One region of the Streptomyces sp. NPDC048106 genome, then DNA from elsewhere that is predicted to be linked to it. Evidence: riboswitches for the same ligand, from Rfam matches in the RefSeq annotation. Region 1 holds a riboswitch; each other region holds the start of a gene.

Region 1 (5,232 bases):
ACTCCCAGGCCTGGATGTCCCGCGCGGACCAGTCGTTGAGCAGGCACAGCCCGAAGACGTGCTCGCGGTAGTCGCCGAGCGCGACCGGGGTCCCCTGCTCGCTGGGCACGCCGACCACGAAGCCGACCTCGGCCTCGATGTCCAGCCGGATCGAGGGGCCGAACACGGGCGCCGGGTCGGCGGGGCCCTTGCGCTGCCCGGAGGGCCGTACGACGTCCGTGCCCGAGACCACGACCGTGCCGGAGCGGCCGTGGTAACCGATCGGCAGGTGCTTCCAGTTGGGGGTGAGGGAGTCCGCGGCGTCCGGGCGGAAGATCTTGCCGACGTTGCGGGCGTGGTTCTCCGAGGCGTAGAAGTCGACGTAGTCGGCGACCTCGAAGGGCAGGTGCAGGGTCACCTCGGACAGCGGGTGGAACAGGGGTTCCAGCGTCTCGCGGTGGGCGGGGTCGGTGACCCAGGAGGTGAGCGCGCCGCGCACCTCGGTCCAGGCCGCGCGCCCGGCCGCCAGCAGCGGGTTGAGGGTGGGGCGGGCGAGCAGCGCCTGGTGCGGCGAGCCGAGGGCGGCGGCCGCGGCGCCCGCGTCGAGGACCTGGTCCCCGAGCCGGACGCCGACCCTGCGCTCCCGGCTGCCGGAGGGCGAGAACACGCCATAGGGAAGGTTGTGCGGACCGAAGGGGTCGCCCTCGGGGACGTCGAAGGGGGGCATGGGGTACTGCCTCGCTCTCATCCAGGCCATGCATGGCGATGCGTTCCATGTGGTCAGGCCACACGTTACGGCCGGGATACCGGTCTTGGGCAGTGGCCAGGGGGTTGCCACCGTAGTGCCTCAAGAGTTCGTAATGTCCGAATAGCTGCTTCGGCGGCGGCAGTTCCGGCCCGGCGGCCTTCCGGGAACGGGGACGCGGCGCGCAAGTACGGGGAATGGCACGGGAGTCGGTGGAGGGCGCGGGTCCGTATTCTCTGATCATGGCACCCTCCCCCGCGTACGCACTGATCGCCACCGACCTGGACGGGACGCTGCTGCGCGGCGACGACACCGTCTCCGAGCGCACGCTGACCGCGCTCGCGCGGGCGACGCGGGCCGGGGCCCGGCACCTGGTGGTCACCGGCCGCCCGGCTCCCAGAGTGCGCCCCCTGCTGGCCGCCCTCGGCAGTACGGGGCTCGCGGTGTGCGGACAGGGCGCGCAGGTCTACGACGCCGGGACCGGCCGTCTGGTGTCGTCGGTCCGGCTGGACCGGGAGCTGGCCGAGACCGCGCTCGGCAAGATCGAGGCCGAGGTGGGCCAGGTGTTCGCGGCCGTCGACCAGGACGGCACGGACGGGCTCACCCTGATCGAGCCCGGCTACCGGATGCCTCACCCGACCCTGCCCGCGGTCCGGGTGGCCCGGCGCGCCGAGCTGTGGCGGGCGCCGATCAGCAAGGTGCTGCTGCGCCATGCCGCCCTCTCGGACGACGAGTTGGCGGCGGTGGCGCGCTCGGTGGTGGGCTCGCTGGCCACGGTCACCATGTCGGGGCCCGGGACCGTGGAGCTCCAGCCGTGCGGGGTGACCAAGGCGACCGGCCTCGCGCTGGCCGCCGAGCGGCTCGGGGTCCCCGCGGAACGGGCCCTGGCCTTCGGCGACATGCCCAACGACATCCCGATGTTCCGCTGGGCGGCGCACGGGATCGCGATGGCGAACGCCCACCCCGAGCTGAAGGCGGTCGCCGACGAGGTCACGACGTCGAACGAGGACGACGGCATCGCCGTCGTCCTCGAAAGGCTGTTCCCGGCCGGGTGACCGGGAACAGCGGTGGTGCCACGGGCTTCCACGGCTCACGCCGTTGCGGCCCGGGGCCGGTCAGTAGGCGCCGAAGACGTTGTCGATCGAGCCGTACCGGTGGGCGGCGTAGTTGCAGGCGGCGGTGATGTTGGCGACCGGGTCGTAGATGTTGAACGAGGTTCCGGCCACGTGGTACGCGTTGAAGGTCGGGTCGATCACCTGGAGCAGACCCTTGGACGGTATGCCCTTGGCCGCGTTGGAGTCCCACAGGTTGATGGCGTTCGGGTTGCCCGAGGACTCCCGGATGATGTTCCGGTAGATGCCGTTGTAGGAGCCCGGGATGCCCTTCTCGGCCATGATCGCGCGGGACTCGCGGATCCAGCCGTCGAGGTTGTTCGGGTACCCGGCGGGGGTGGTGGCGGCCGAGGTGGTGCCGGTGGCGGCGGACGCGGTGGCGGCGCCCACGAGCGGCATGGCGAGCACGGCGGCGCCGGTGCCGGCGACGGCGATCAGACGGACGAGACGGTTGGCACGGGTGCGGCGCGGCTGAACGGCAGCAGGCATGGGGTGTTCCTCTCCTACGCCTGCGAGGTGAGCTGTCGGGTTCGGGCGGGGAGGTGCCCGGCCGCGCCTGGTGAGAGGCGTGGCTATACCCCAGCCGTCCCGGTGCGAACACGCGGTTCGGCGACTTACCTGGGTCCCCCGCTCCTGCCGTACGAATGAGTTCGTCGATGGGTTTACAGGCGGCGGCAGGATTAGGCGTCCGCCTGATGGGTCGGGAACGTATGCGAGAGCACATGTCGGGAACAAGTGCCAGATTGATACATCGCGGCATTTGACCTTGATCATCAGCCTATGGGGTACTTGATCCTTTGCGACTGCCAACGCTCAACTCGCTTGCCGCGCAAGGCGGGAAGGGGTGTTGGCGGGCGTTCGTCGGGAAGGCGTTCGGGTGACCCAACTCACGAAATGGCAAACTACGTTAAATCGGGCATAGGGGATTCGTCCCTCGGTGGGGTGGAGTCGGTACTCCGCTCACCTCTGGGGTCGCGACGAAGTTCCAGATTTCCTGTTAAGTCAATAAATGTCTGTTGCCATCATCCGATCAGAGGTATGTCGGCCATGATCCGATACCGCCCAGGCTGGACGGGTGGGCGCTATCGGTGATCGAAACCGGACCGGATACGCTGACTTGAGTGATGGCAGCGACCTATCGACAAACCGCGTAATCGCCAGCAGACACCAGCAGACAGGAGACCCCTCGTGACCGTCGTCGGGCCGTTCGGGCTGAGCGTGCGGGACCAGGCTCTCGAAGCCGATGTCCAGGCCGGATTGGCGGCTGTCGAGGAAGGCCTGCTAGAGGCCACGAAGAGCGAGGTCCCGTTCATCACGGGGGCCGCCCAGCACCTCGTACGGGCCGGCGGGAAGCGTTTCAGGCCGCTGCTCGTGATGCTCGCGGCGCAGTTCGGCGACCCCTACGCGCCCGGTGTGGTGCCGTCGGCCGTGGTCGTGGAGCTGACCCACCTGGCCACGCTGTACCACGACGACGTCATGGACGAGGCCGCCGTACGCCGGGGCGTGGACAGCGCCAACACCCGCTGGGGCAACTCCGTCGCGGTGCTCACCGGCGACTTCCTCTTCGCCCGCGCCTCCCAGATCCTCGCCGACCTCGGCCCCGAGGCGGTCCGGGTCCAGGCCCTCGCGTTCGAACGCCTGGTCACCGGCCAGATCCTGGAGACCGCCGGCCCCTCCGACGGCCGCGACCCGGTCGAGCACTACCTCGACGTGCTCGGCGGCAAGACGGGCTCGCTGGTCGCGGTGTCCTGCCGGTTCGGCGCGATGATGTCCGGCGCCGACGAGACGGTCGTGGACGTGCTCACCCAGTACGGCGAGCGGCTCGGCGTGGCCTTCCAGCTCGCCGACGACGTCCTGGACATCGCCTCCGAGTCCCGCGAGTCCGGCAAGACCCCCGGCACCGACCTGCGCGAGGGCATCCCGACCCTGCCCGTCCTGCGACTGCGCGAGCGGGCCGCCCGGCTCGGCCTGCCCGAGGACCTCGCCCTGTGCGAGCTGCTGGACTCCGACCTCAGCGACGACGCCCGGCTCGCCGAGGCCCTGGCCACGCTGCGCGCCCACCCCGCCCTGGAACAGGCCCGCCGGGACACCGTGCGGTACGCGGAGGAGGCGCGCGCCGCGCTCGCGCCGCTGCGGGAGTGCGACGCCAAGGTGGCACTGATGGAGCTGTGCGACGCGGTGGTCCACCGGGCAGGTTGACCGGCGGTGACCGGCACCCGTTCGGCGCCCACCGGATGGCCGTACCCGGACGCCTGCCGCATCCTGCCCGTAGGGATGCGTTCGAGCCCCTGTCGCACCCCTAGGGGTGCCCCGTGCGTGTCATACCGCAGTCGTACGCCGAGTTGGCTCCGTGGTCTGACGATTCCTCACCGCGGATTTGGTCGTATGGACACCACGGACATCACCAATCCTCACCGATTCGGGTGAGAATGGCGGCTCGGGTGGACCAACGTGAGGGCAGCCGCCGCCGACGACGGAGGTAAGGCACACATGGCACCGTACGAATCCGACGACGCAGTGGGCGCCGCGCGGGACGAGGAGACACGCTCGGGCCGGCGCAAGGCCGCGCGGTACGCCGTCCCGGTCGCGGTGGTGGGGGTGGCCGCGGCCACCATCGGGCTGGTCCCGGCGCTCGCCGACTCCGGCGACCCCGACCTGCCCAAGGTCACCGCGCAGCAGCTCATCGACAAGATCGCCAAGTCGGACGTGCAGCAGCTGTCCGGCACCGTGAAGATCAGCACCGACCTCGGCCTGCCCGACCTCGGCGGCCTGGAGAGCGGCCTCGCCTCCGGCCTGACCCAGGGCTCCGGCTCCGGCTCCGCGGCCGACCCGCGGTCCCGGCTGACCGAGCTGGTCTCCGGCACGCACACCCTGCGGGTCGCGGCCGACGGCCCGGACCGGCAGAAGCTGTCGCTCCTGGAGCAGGGCTCCGAGTACAGCGTCATCCACAACGGCAAGGACGTCTGGGGCTACGACAGCAAGAGCGGCCAGGTCTCCCACGGCACCGAGGCCGCCGCGGGCAAGGACCGCCGGGCCGAGCCCCCGGCCACGCCCGGGGACTTCGCCGAGCAGGCGCTGAAGGCGGTGGACGACACCACGTCGGTGACCGTCGACGGCACCGCCCAGGTCGCCGGGCACGACGCCTACAAGCTGCTGATCAAGCCCCGGCAGTCCGGCACCACGGTCGGCGCGATCAGCATCGCCGTCGACGCGAAGACCGGCATGCCGCTGAAGTTCACGCTGACCCCGAGGAGCGGCGGCGCCGCCGTGCTCGACGCGGGCTTCACCGAGGTCTCCTTCGCCCGGCCCGCCGCCTCGACGTTCGACTTCACCCCGCCGAAGGGCGCGAAGGTCACCGAACAGAAGGACGGAAAGGGCCCGGACGAGGGCGCCGCG
Region 2 (5,232 bases), on a different contig from region 1:
ACTGGAAGGGCTGCCGGCGTCCGTGGCCGCGCTCCGCGAGCTGCGCCACCTGGACCTGCGCGAGAACGCGCTGGCCGCGCTCCCGGACGCGCTCGCCGGCCTGCCCCTGCTGCGCCAGTTGGACGTGCGGAGCAACCGGCTCACCCGGCTGCCGGACTGGATCGTGGACCTGCCCTCGCTGGAGAAGCTGGACCTGCGCTGGAACGCCTGCACCCGGGAGTCGCCGCCGGTGGCCGAGCTGGAGCGCCGGGGGTGCGTCGTCCTGCTGTGACGGCGCGCTCACCTGGTGGGGTACGGCCCCTGCGCCTTGGGATTGCGGCGGCTGTGCGCGGCGTGCCGGGGATGGCTCACCTTGGAGGACACCTGGCCGACGATCTCCCAGAAGCACACCAGCGCGGTGATCGGCGGAATTCCGAAGATGATCAGCGAAAGCGGGGAGTGCGCCGCATGGCAGACGCACAGGCCGACCGCCATCACGGAGGCGCCCAGCAGAACTCCCCACGACCGCTTGGCACTTCGGTTCTGCACCGTCGCCCGCAGAATGGACAGCGCCGCCACGAGCCAGGGTCCGTACACCGTCAACGGCCACCATTGTGCGAGGCGCATCGGCAGCACCGACGAAGCGGTGACGCGGAGTTGGGCGTAGGAATAGGAGAAGGACCAGCCCAGCATGCACAGCGCGCACACCGAGATGGACGCGATCAGCAGCGTGACGGGGGCTCCGCGCCCCTTGTCGCGCAGCAATCCGGATTCGGTACGGATACGCCGGCGGTTCCTCCGGTGGCTGGACCTGCCGTGCGGCGGGGCCGGGTCGGGATTCTCGGCGGACGCGCCGGACAGCATCTGGGCCAGCTCCTCGACCGGGTCCCACTGCATCTCCAGCGTGCTGAACTCGTAGTCACCCACAACGTCTTCCTCGTGAATCCTGTCCATCGGCTGGGTCCTAGAGCCTCACCATCGCCCGCAGGTACTCACTCTCCAGCTGGCGGATCCTCTGCAAGAAGTCGTCGAGAAGATCTGAACAGCCGTCGGTGAACACCTCGCGTTTCTTGCCCTCCAGCCGGAATGTGACCGGCGAGTGGAGATTCAGCGCTGTGCGTCTCTCAGTGCGTGCCACGGTCAACTAACGAGGCTTTCGGGACCAGAGGGTGTGGGGCATTCGGGTGCTTCTGTAGCTCGAAAGCGGGGTTCGCCGGTCCTATGACCGCACGTAGCGAAAATACGAATGCACCTGTCGGGGTCCTCGTGCGCGGTGACGCCCCGCCGGGCGGCCCGTACGCTGGGCGGGAACCGGGGAGGAGTACGAGCGTGACGCGGAGCGAGTCGAGCGGGGGCGGGGAACCCCAGGAACACCTGGAACCCCAAGAACCTCAGGAACCCCAGGCGTCCGGAGCGCGGCGGCGGGTGTGGGTGCTGTGGCTGGTGGCCGCCGTCGCCTACGCCGTCGATCTGGGGAGCAAACTCGCGGTGGTCGCGGAGCTGGAGGGCCGGGACTCCGTGCCGGTGCTCGGGTCCTGGCTGGAGCTGCGGGTGCAGCGCAACCCCGGCGCGGCCTTCGGCATGGGCAGCGCGACGACCCTCGTGTTCACGCTGATCGCGCTCGCGGTGGCCGCCGTCATCGTGCGGGTGTCGCGCCGGCTGACCAGCACGCCGTGGGCGATCGCCCTCGGGCTGCTGCTGGGCGGCGCGGTCGGCAATCTGACCGACCGGCTCTTCCGCTCGCCGGGCGGGATGCGGGGCGCGGTGGTCGACTTCGTCTCGGTGCGCGACTTCAGCGTCATGAACCTCGCCGACTGGGCGATCACCTGCGGCGGCGTCCTGATCGTCGTCCTGTCCCTCTTCGGGCACGAACTGGCCGACGCGCGCCTCCCCCGGGAGCAGACCGGCTGACGACGGGGCCGCACACTTGAGCCGATGAGCACCGAGCGAGCCTTCCCCGAGTCCGCGCCGTACCCGTACGTGCTGCTGTCCGCCGCCGTCTCCCTCGACGGCTGCCTGGACGACACCGGCCCCGAGCGGCTGCTGCTGTCCGGCCCGGCCGACTTCGACCGGGTCGACGCGGTACGGGCCTGGGCCGACGCCCTGCTGGTCGGCGCCGGCACGATCCGCGCCGACAACCCCCGTCTGCTGGTCGGCTCCGCCGAGCGCCGCGCGGCCCGCCGCGCGCAGGGCAGGCCGGAGTACCCGCTGAAGGTCACCGTCACGGAGACCGGCGACCTCGACCCCGAGGCCCGCTTCTGGCACACGGGCGGCGACAAGCTCGTCTACACGACCGACGAGGGTGCCGCGCGGGCCGCCCGCCTCCTCGGTGATTCCGCCGAGGTCGTCCCGCTCGGCCCGGAGCTGGACTGGCGGGCCCTGCTCGGCCATCTGCGCGCGGTGCGCGGGGTCGGCCGGCTGATGGTGGAGGGCGGCGCCGCCGTGCACACCCAGCTCCTCCAGCAGGGCCTCGCCGACGAGCTCCAGCTCGTGGTCGCCCCGCTGATCGTGGGCGATCCGGCCGCACCGCGGCTGTTCGGCGCCGGCCGCTACCAGGAGGGACGGCTGCGGCTCGTCGAGTCCCGCCGGATCGAGGACGTCGTGCTCATGCGCTACGAGCCCACCGCGCCCGGCGCCGGCCCGGTGCCCACCGCCGCCGACCGGCACTGGCTGCGCACCGCCTGTGAGCTGGCCGCGCTGTGCCCGCCCTCGCGGACGGCCTTCAGCGTCGGCGCGGTCGTGGTCGCCGCCGACGGCACCGAGCTGGCCCGCGGCCACTCCCGCGAGGGCGGGGACCCGGTGGCGCACGCGGAGGAGGCGGCGCTGGCCAAGACCGACCCCGCCGACCCGCGGCTGCCAGGCGCCACCGTCTACAGCAGCCTGGAGCCCTGCGCCCGCCGCGCCTCCCGCCCCGCGCCCTGCGCCGAGCTGATCCTGCGGGCGGGGGTGCGCCGGGTGGTGACCGCCTGGCGGGAGCCGGACACGTTCGTCGTGGCGGCCGACGGCACGGGGGTGCTGGTGGGCGGGGGCGCCGAGGTCGTCGTGCTGCCCGAGTACGAGGCCCTGGCCAAGGCCCCGAACCGGCACCTGCTGGGCTGAGCGGCGGTCCCGTCGTAACCGATGTGCTTTCTGCCCTGGTGATGGCGTACAGTAGAGACATCGCCGCGGGGTGGAGCAGCTCGGTAGCTCGCTGGGCTCATAACCCAGAGGTCGCAGGTTCAAATCCTGTCCCCGCTACTGAAGACTCAGGGCCGGAATCCAGTTCTTGGATTCCGGCCCTGAGTGTTTGCCGGCTCTGGTTTTCCGGCCCTCGACAGGGGGGTTACCCCCAGTGACCGAGCGACCGCCGTGCGCATAACATCTGAGTCACCGTCAAAAACTCGATGGTTAGTGAACCGGGGTCAACTCGCCCGGTTTGACGGCGTCCTGGGCGTTAAGTCCCCCGGTCGGAGCGTTAATGATCAAGCCGAGCGGCTTGGAAAGTTCCCTCTGGGTCTATTAACGTTCGATAACGCAGCGCGGTCGTCCCAGCCGTCACCCGAGGCGGCTCCGTGCGCACGCGCCGAATCCCGCGAGGGAACCGGGGAACCACCACTTTGGGGTGAATCACGCGGAAATCGTCGTGAACTCAGCGAGTCCACGAGCGGTCCACGCGCGTAGGAGACCTTCCTGCTCCGAACCCGTCAGCTAACCCGGTAGGCGGCGGAAGGAAAGGAGCACGCCTCCGTGGCGTCCAACCGGCCTGCCCCAGAAGCCCCGTTCGTGCCCGCTCAGCGCGAACCCGAGTCGTTCGGCTACGGCCCCGGCCCCGACGGCGACGGCCCCTGGGAGGAGTGGAACCCCACCGAGGAGTCCGTCGCTCCGGTCCGCGGCCGACACCGCGTCGCCAAGCAGCGCGGCGGCTTCGCCCGCAGCTCCACCGTCCTCGGCGTCGGTGTGATCGCGGCGGTCGGCGCGGGCGGCATCGCCAGCGCCAACACCGGCAAGCCGCCGGTCTCCATCTCGATGCCGGACCTGCACAAGGTCTCGGTGCCGCACCTGTCCACCGTCGAGCACCTCTTCGGCGACGACTCCACCGACGCGCCCAAGGCGCAGACCGCCACCGCGCTCACCGACCTCGGGCAGACCACCGAGGGCAGCGAGAACACCGGCGCCGGCGAGGCCCTGCGCAACCGGATCATGGCCCAGGCCGAGCAGCAGCAGGGCCAGGCCGACAGCAAGGCCACCGCCGCGATGGTCGCCGCCGCCCAGCAGCAGACCGACGAGGCGGCCGCCAAGGCGGAGAAGGAGGCCGCCGACAAGGCCGCCGCCGCCAAGGCGAAGGCGGAGGCCGACGCCAAGAAGGCGGCCGAGGCCAAGCGGCTGGCCGAGCTGGCCAAGCAGTACACGCTGCCGGTCGTCTCGTACACGATCACCGGCACCTTCGGGCAGCCCGGCGCCATGTGGTCCTCCGGCTACCACACCGGCCTCGACTTCGCCGCGCCCACCGGCACCCTGATCAAGGCCGTGCACGGCGGCACCATCACCCAGGCCGGCTGGGCCGGCGCCTACGGCTACCGCACCGTCCTCACCCTGGACGACGGCACCGAGCTGTGGTTCTGCCACCAGTCCTCGATCAACGTCTCGGTCGGCCAGAAGGTCACCACCGGCGAGGTCATCGGCCGCGTCGGCGCCACCGGCAACGTCACCGGGCCGCACCTGCACCTGGAGGTCCACCCGAACGGGCAGGCCACCGCCATCGACCCGGCGCCCTGGCTGCGCGACAAGGGCCTCACCCCCTGACGTAACCCGCACGGAGCAAGCGCACCGGCGGCGGAACGCGATCATCCGCCGCCGGTGTTGAATGCGGGGCATGACTTCTCTGCGCACACTCGGCTCTTCCGACCTCCAGGTCTCCCCGCTCTGCCTGGGCGGCAACGTCTTCGGCTGGACCGCCGACGAGCAGACCTCCCACGCCGTCCTGGACGCGTACACGGCCGGGGGCGGCAACTTCATCGACACCGCCGACTCCTACAGCGCCTGGATCGAGGGCAACCAGGGCGGCGAGTCCGAGACCGTCATCGGCAAGTGGGTCAAGGCCCGCGGCAACCGCTCCGACGTCGTCATCGCCACCAAGGTCAGCCAGCACCCGCGGTACCAGGGCCTGTCCGCGGACAACATCAAGGCCGCCGCCGACGCCTCCCTGGCCCGGCTGGGCACCGACTACATCGACCTCTACTACACCCACTTCGACCAGCCCGACGTGCCGGTCGA
Region 3 (5,232 bases), on a different contig from region 1:
TACGCGTACTCAAGGTAGGAGCCACGCATCTCGTCCACGACGTCGATGTCGAGGATCTTCTCCTCGTACGAATCGTCGGGCGGCGGGGTCTTCGTGCTGCGGCGGGCCATCGCTGCCGGCTCCTCCTGATCTGGTCGCTCGCCTTCGGGGCGCGCACCCTTCGGCTCGCTCGTGCTGAAGCGGTTGACGGATCTGTCGCGGACCATTGTGGACCGGGGTACTGACAACCCGGACCGGCGCCCCGGACGATCACCGGATGCGGGGTCCGAGGCAGGCTACGCGATCCGCTGTGGGCGTACGCGCCGCGGGAACTTCGCCGGGGCCCCGCACGCGTTGCATACAGTGGCAGGAACGGCAGGAAAACCGCGGTTTCCACTAACCGCCTCCGCTCGCGAAGGGACGTACATGCCCATGGGTCACACGACCACAGCCGAGGCAGGCTCCGGGGGCCTGACAGCGACCGAGCACCGCTTGGCCAACGGTCTGCGCGTGGTGCTCTCCGAGGACCACCTGACCCCGGTGGCGGCGGTCTGCCTCTGGTACGACGTCGGCTCCCGCCACGAGGTCAAGGGTCGCACCGGCCTGGCTCACCTTTTCGAGCACCTGATGTTCCAGGGCTCCGGGCAGGTCAAGGGCAACGGCCACTTCGAACTGGTGCAGGGCGCCGGCGGCTCGCTCAACGGCACCACCAGCTTCGAGCGCACCAACTACTTCGAGACCATGCCCGCCCACCAGCTCGAGCTCGCGCTCTGGCTGGAGGCCGACCGCATGGGCTCCCTGCTGACCGCGCTGGACGACGAGTCCATGGAGAACCAGCGCGACGTCGTCAAGAACGAGCGCCGCCAGCGCTACGACAACGTCCCCTACGGCACCGCCTTCGAGAAGCTGACCGCCCTGTCGTACCCCGAGGGCCACCCCTACCACCACACGCCGATCGGCTCCATGGCGGACCTGGACGCGGCCACCCTGGAGGACGCCCGCCAGTTCTTCCGTACCTACTACGCGCCGAACAACGCGGTGCTCTCCGTGGTCGGCGACATCGACCCCGAGCAGACCCTCGCCTGGATCGAGAAGTACTTCGGCACCATCCCGGCCCACGACGGCAAGCCCGCGCCCCGTGACGGCACCCTGCCCGACGTCATCGGCGGGCAGCTGCGCGAGGTCGTCGTCGAGGAGGTCCCGGCGCGCGCCCTGATGGCCGCCTACCGGCTGCCGCAGGACGGCACGCGCGCGTGCGACGCGGCCGACCTCGCCCTGACCGTCCTCGGCGGCGGCGAGTCCTCCCGGCTGTACAACCGGCTGGTGCGGCGCGACCGCACGGCCGTCGCGGCCGGCTTCGGCCTGCTGCGCCTGGCCGGCGCGCCCTCCATGGGCTGGCTGGACGTGAAGACCTCCGGCGACGTCGAGGTGCCGGTCATCGAGACCGCCATCGACGAGGAGCTGGCCCGGTTCGCCGAGGAGGGCCCCACCCCCGAGGAGATGGAGCGCGCCCAGGCCCAGTTGGAGCGCGAGTGGCTGGACCGGCTCGGCACCGTCGCGGGCCGCGCCGACGAACTGTGCCGCTACGCCGTCCTGTTCGGCGACCCGCAGCTCGCCCTCAACGCCGTGCACCGCATCCTGGAGGTGACCCCCGAGGAGGTCCGGGAGGTCGCCAAGGCCCGGCTGCGCCCCGACAACCGCGCGGTCCTGGTCTACGAGCCGAAGTCCCCGCAGGCCGTCGAGGACGCCGACGTGCCCGAGGACCCGGAGTCGGAGGCCACCGTAGAGGCCGGAAACGAGAACGAGGAGACGGCCAAGTGACCGAGCAGCTCGCCACCATGGACTTCCACCCCCAGCCGCAGGCCGGCGAGGCGAAGCCGTGGGCCTTCCCGGCCCCCGAGCGCGCCGCGCTCGACAACGGCCTGACCGTGCTGCGCTGTCATCGCCCCGGTCAGCAGGTCGTCGCCGTCGAGGTGCTCCTGGACGCCCCCCTGGAGGCCGAGCCGGCCGGCCTGGACGGCGTCGCCACCATCATGGCGCGAGCCTTCTCCGAGGGCACCGACAAGCACTCCGCCGAGGAGTTCGCCGCCGAGCTGGAGCGCGCGGGCGCCACCCTCGACGCGCACGCCGACCACCCCGGCGTCCGGCTGAGCCTGGAGGTCCCCGCCTCGCGTCTGACCAAGGGCCTCGGCCTGCTCGCCGACGCGCTGCGCGCCCCCGCCTTCGCCGGCAGCGAGGTCGAGCGGCTGGTCCGCAACCGCCTGGACGAGATTCCGCACGAGCTGGCCAGCCCCGCCCGCCGGGCCGCCAAGGAACTCTCCAAGGAGCTGTTCCCGGCGTCCACGCGCATGTCCCGGCCGCGCCAGGGCACCGAGGAGACGGTCGAGAAGATCGACGCGGTCGCCGTGCGCGCCTTCTACGACCGTCACGTGCGCCCCGCCACGGCCACCGCGGTCGTGGTCGGCGACCTGACCGGCATCGACGTGGACGCGCTGCTCGGCGAGACCCTGGGCGCCTGGACCGGCACCCCGGGCGAGCCCCGGCCGGTGCCCGCGGTGACGGCCGACGACACCGGACGCGTGGTCATCGTGGACCGGCCCGGCGCCGTCCAGACGCAGCTGCTCATCGGCCGCGTCGGCGCGGACCGGCACGACCGGGTGTGGCCCGCCCAGGTGCTCGGCACCTACTGCCTGGGCGGCACCCTCACCTCCCGCCTGGACCGCGTCCTGCGCGAGGAGAAGGGCTACACCTACGGTGTGCGCGCGTTCGGGCAGGTGCTCCGCTCCGGCCCGGGCGGCAACGGCGCCTCCATGCTCGCCATCAGCGGCTCCGTGGACACCCCCAACACCGGTCCGGCGCTCGACGACCTGTGGAAGGTGCTGCGCACCCTCGCGGCGGAGGGCCTGACCGACGCCGAGCGGGACGTCGCCGTGCAGAACCTCGTCGGCGTCGCGCCGCTGAAGTACGAGACCGCGGCGGCCGTCGCGGGCACGCTCGCCGACCAGGTGGAGCAGCACCTGCCCGACGACTTCCAGGCGACGCTCTACCGGCAACTGGCCGCGACGGGCACCGTGGAGGCCACCGCGGCGGTCGTCAACGCCTTCCCGGTGGACCGCCTGGTGACCGTCCTGGTCGGTGACGCCGCGCAGATCAAGGCACCGGTCGAGGCGCTGGGCATCGGCGAGGTCACCGTGGTGGCCGCCGAGTAACGGCACCTACGGGCAGGCCCCTTGCGGGGTGGGGCCCTGACGGCCTACGGGTCGTCAGGGCCCCACTTTGTTCCACTCTCTCCTCAGGATGTCCGAATTGATACGGAGGTTGCCTGTCTGCCCTGTGGGATGCGCTACAAAAGCCGCGTTCCGTTTGAGGATTGAGAGCCGGTCCGCTTAGCGTCGTCCGGGTTGTCCGTCGGGCAGTGCGCCGCAGCCGCGGCACCGGACAGCCATCGCCGAGTCCCCGAGGCGCGAGCCAGGGGAGCCGGGGACCCACCGTCCCCTGGGGTGAATCGGGCATCCGCGCGAGACGTGCGGGCCCGTAGGAGACCTTCCTGCTCCGAACCCGTCAGCTAACCCGGTAGGCGAGAGGGAAGGAAAGGACAGCCACACGCATGGCGTTCATGTGCGCCACCGGGAAGCACCGCAAGCCCGGCCGGGTCAAGCGAACCACCGTTCACGCGGCCGGAGTCGCGGCCCTCACGACCACCGGCGTCATCGGCACCCTCGCCGCGTCCCCGGCGCTCGCCGCCGAGAAAACCGCCGAGCAGACCGGCCTCACCCCCGTGCTCGCCGCGACCGACGACCTCGCCGAGCACATCGACGCCCAGGCCACCGCCCAGCAGCGGATCGCCGAGCACCAGGCGGCCGAGAAGGCCGCCGCCGAGCGCGCGAAGGAGGCGCGCCAGGCCAGGGCCCGGGCCGCCCGCGAGGCCGAGCGCAAGCGGCTGAACACCTTCGTCGCCCCGATCGCGCACTCCTACGTGTCCACCGGCTACATGGCCAGCAGCTCTCTGTGGTCCTCCGGCTCCCACACCGGTATCGACTTCCACGCGGCGACCGGCACCTCCGTGCACGCGGTCGGCGTCGGCACCGTCGTCTCCACCGGCTGGGGCGGGGCGTACGGCAACGAGATCGTGATCCGCATGGCCGACGGCATGTACACCCAGTACGGCCATCTGTCCTCCATCGGCGTCACGGTGGGCCAGCAGGTCGCCGCGGGCCAGCAGATCGCCCTGTCCGGCGCGACCGGCAACGTCACCGGCCCGCACCTGCACTTCGAGGCGCGCACCAGCCCCGACTACGGCTCCGACGTCGACCCCGTGGCCTACCTCCGCAACCACGGCGTGGACGTCTGACCGACCCCGCACGGCATCGAAAGCCCCGGCCACTGAGCCGGGGCTTTCGCCATTCCACGGCCGTCGCCGCCGGAATCTGTCCAAAAAATATCCATGATTCCGGTCCGCCGTCGGAAATTCCGGCCCGGTGGAATAGAGTCACGGAAAAGACGCGTCCGTCGTCGGCGTCGTGTCGCGGGTATTAAGGCGGAGGTCGGTCATGCGTATTCCGGCGCACTCGGTGTGCACGGCGATCCGGGACGACATCGTCACCGGCGCCCTCGAACGCGGCGGCCGCCTCACCGAGGAGGTGCTCGCCCGCCGCTACGGCGTCTCGCGCGTCCCCGTGCGCGAGGCCCTGCGCACCCTGGAGGCGGAGGGCTTCGTGGTGACGCGCCGGCACGCGGGCGCCTGCGTGGCCGAGCCGACCGAGCAGGAGGCCGCCGACCTGCTGGAGATGCGCCTGCTCCTGGAGCCGCTGGGGGCCGCGCGGGCCGCCCGGCGCCGCACCGAGGCGCATCTGAAGGTGCTGCGAGGCCTGGTCCGGCTGGGGCAGGAGCGCGCCAGGACGGGCGGCGGCGAGGACCTGCGCGCCCTGAACGGCTGGTTCCACGAGACGCTGGCCCAGTCCTGCGGCAGCCCCTCACTGACCTCGACACTCACCCAGCTGCGCCACAAGATCGCCTGGATGTACACGGTGGACGCGCCGCCGGACCTGGTCGGCGCGTGGGCGGAGCACGGCGCGATCGTGGACGCGGTGGCACGCGGCGACGACGAGCGCGCCCGCGCGGTGACCGCGCTGCACACCCAGCGCACGACGGCCGCGCACCGGCTGCGGATCCCCGGCGCCGCGGAACGCCCGGGTATCTCGCAACATACCGTAAACATGTCCGGTGCACGGTGTTAACACGGGTGCCGTATAC

Evidence for each region. Region 1 has a riboswitch for cyclic di-AMP ahead of AB0927_RS18840 (transglycosylase SLT domain-containing protein). Riboswitches for the same ligand answer to the same signal wherever they lie in the genome.
Region 2: it holds a riboswitch for cyclic di-AMP, as region 1 does, so the genes downstream of both, AB0927_RS07760 (M23 family metallopeptidase) here and AB0927_RS18840 (transglycosylase SLT domain-containing protein) in region 1, are expected to answer to the same signal.
Region 3: it holds a riboswitch for cyclic di-AMP, as region 1 does, so the genes downstream of both, AB0927_RS19055 (M23 family metallopeptidase) here and AB0927_RS18840 (transglycosylase SLT domain-containing protein) in region 1, are expected to answer to the same signal.

The regions. Positions count from the first base shown of each region.
Region 1 covers NZ_JBEZND010000016.1:149,750-154,981, forward strand. Annotated here, with positions in the region: gene fahA (fumarylacetoacetase) at 1-706, opposite strand, end outside; gene AB0927_RS18835 (HAD family hydrolase) at 967-1,779, shown strand; gene AB0927_RS18840 (transglycosylase SLT domain-containing protein) at 1,840-2,325, opposite strand; cyclic di-AMP (ydaO/yuaA leader) riboswitch at 2,330-2,502, opposite strand; gene AB0927_RS18845 (polyprenyl synthetase family protein) at 3,025-4,035, shown strand; gene AB0927_RS18850 (DUF2092 domain-containing protein) at 4,327-5,232, shown strand, end outside.
Region 2 covers NZ_JBEZND010000006.1:18,047-23,278, reverse strand. Annotated here, with positions in the region: gene AB0927_RS07790 (leucine-rich repeat domain-containing protein) at 1-271, shown strand, start outside; gene AB0927_RS07785 (DUF2637 domain-containing protein) at 280-906, opposite strand; gene AB0927_RS07780 (hypothetical protein) at 944-1,123, opposite strand; gene lspA (signal peptidase II) at 1,354-1,890, shown strand; gene AB0927_RS07770 (dihydrofolate reductase family protein) at 1,915-3,078, shown strand; tRNA gene AB0927_RS07765 (tRNA-Met) at 3,143-3,216, shown strand; cyclic di-AMP (ydaO/yuaA leader) riboswitch at 3,530-3,698, shown strand; gene AB0927_RS07760 (M23 family metallopeptidase) at 3,706-4,761, shown strand; gene AB0927_RS07755 (aldo/keto reductase) at 4,832-5,232, shown strand, end outside.
Region 3 covers NZ_JBEZND010000017.1:38,489-43,720, reverse strand. Annotated here, with positions in the region: gene AB0927_RS19070 (DNA topoisomerase IV subunit A) at 1-110, opposite strand, end outside; gene AB0927_RS19065 (pitrilysin family protein) at 406-1,800, shown strand; gene AB0927_RS19060 (pitrilysin family protein) at 1,818-3,188, shown strand; cyclic di-AMP (ydaO/yuaA leader) riboswitch at 3,416-3,574, shown strand; gene AB0927_RS19055 (M23 family metallopeptidase) at 3,587-4,330, shown strand; gene AB0927_RS19050 (GntR family transcriptional regulator) at 4,530-5,216, shown strand.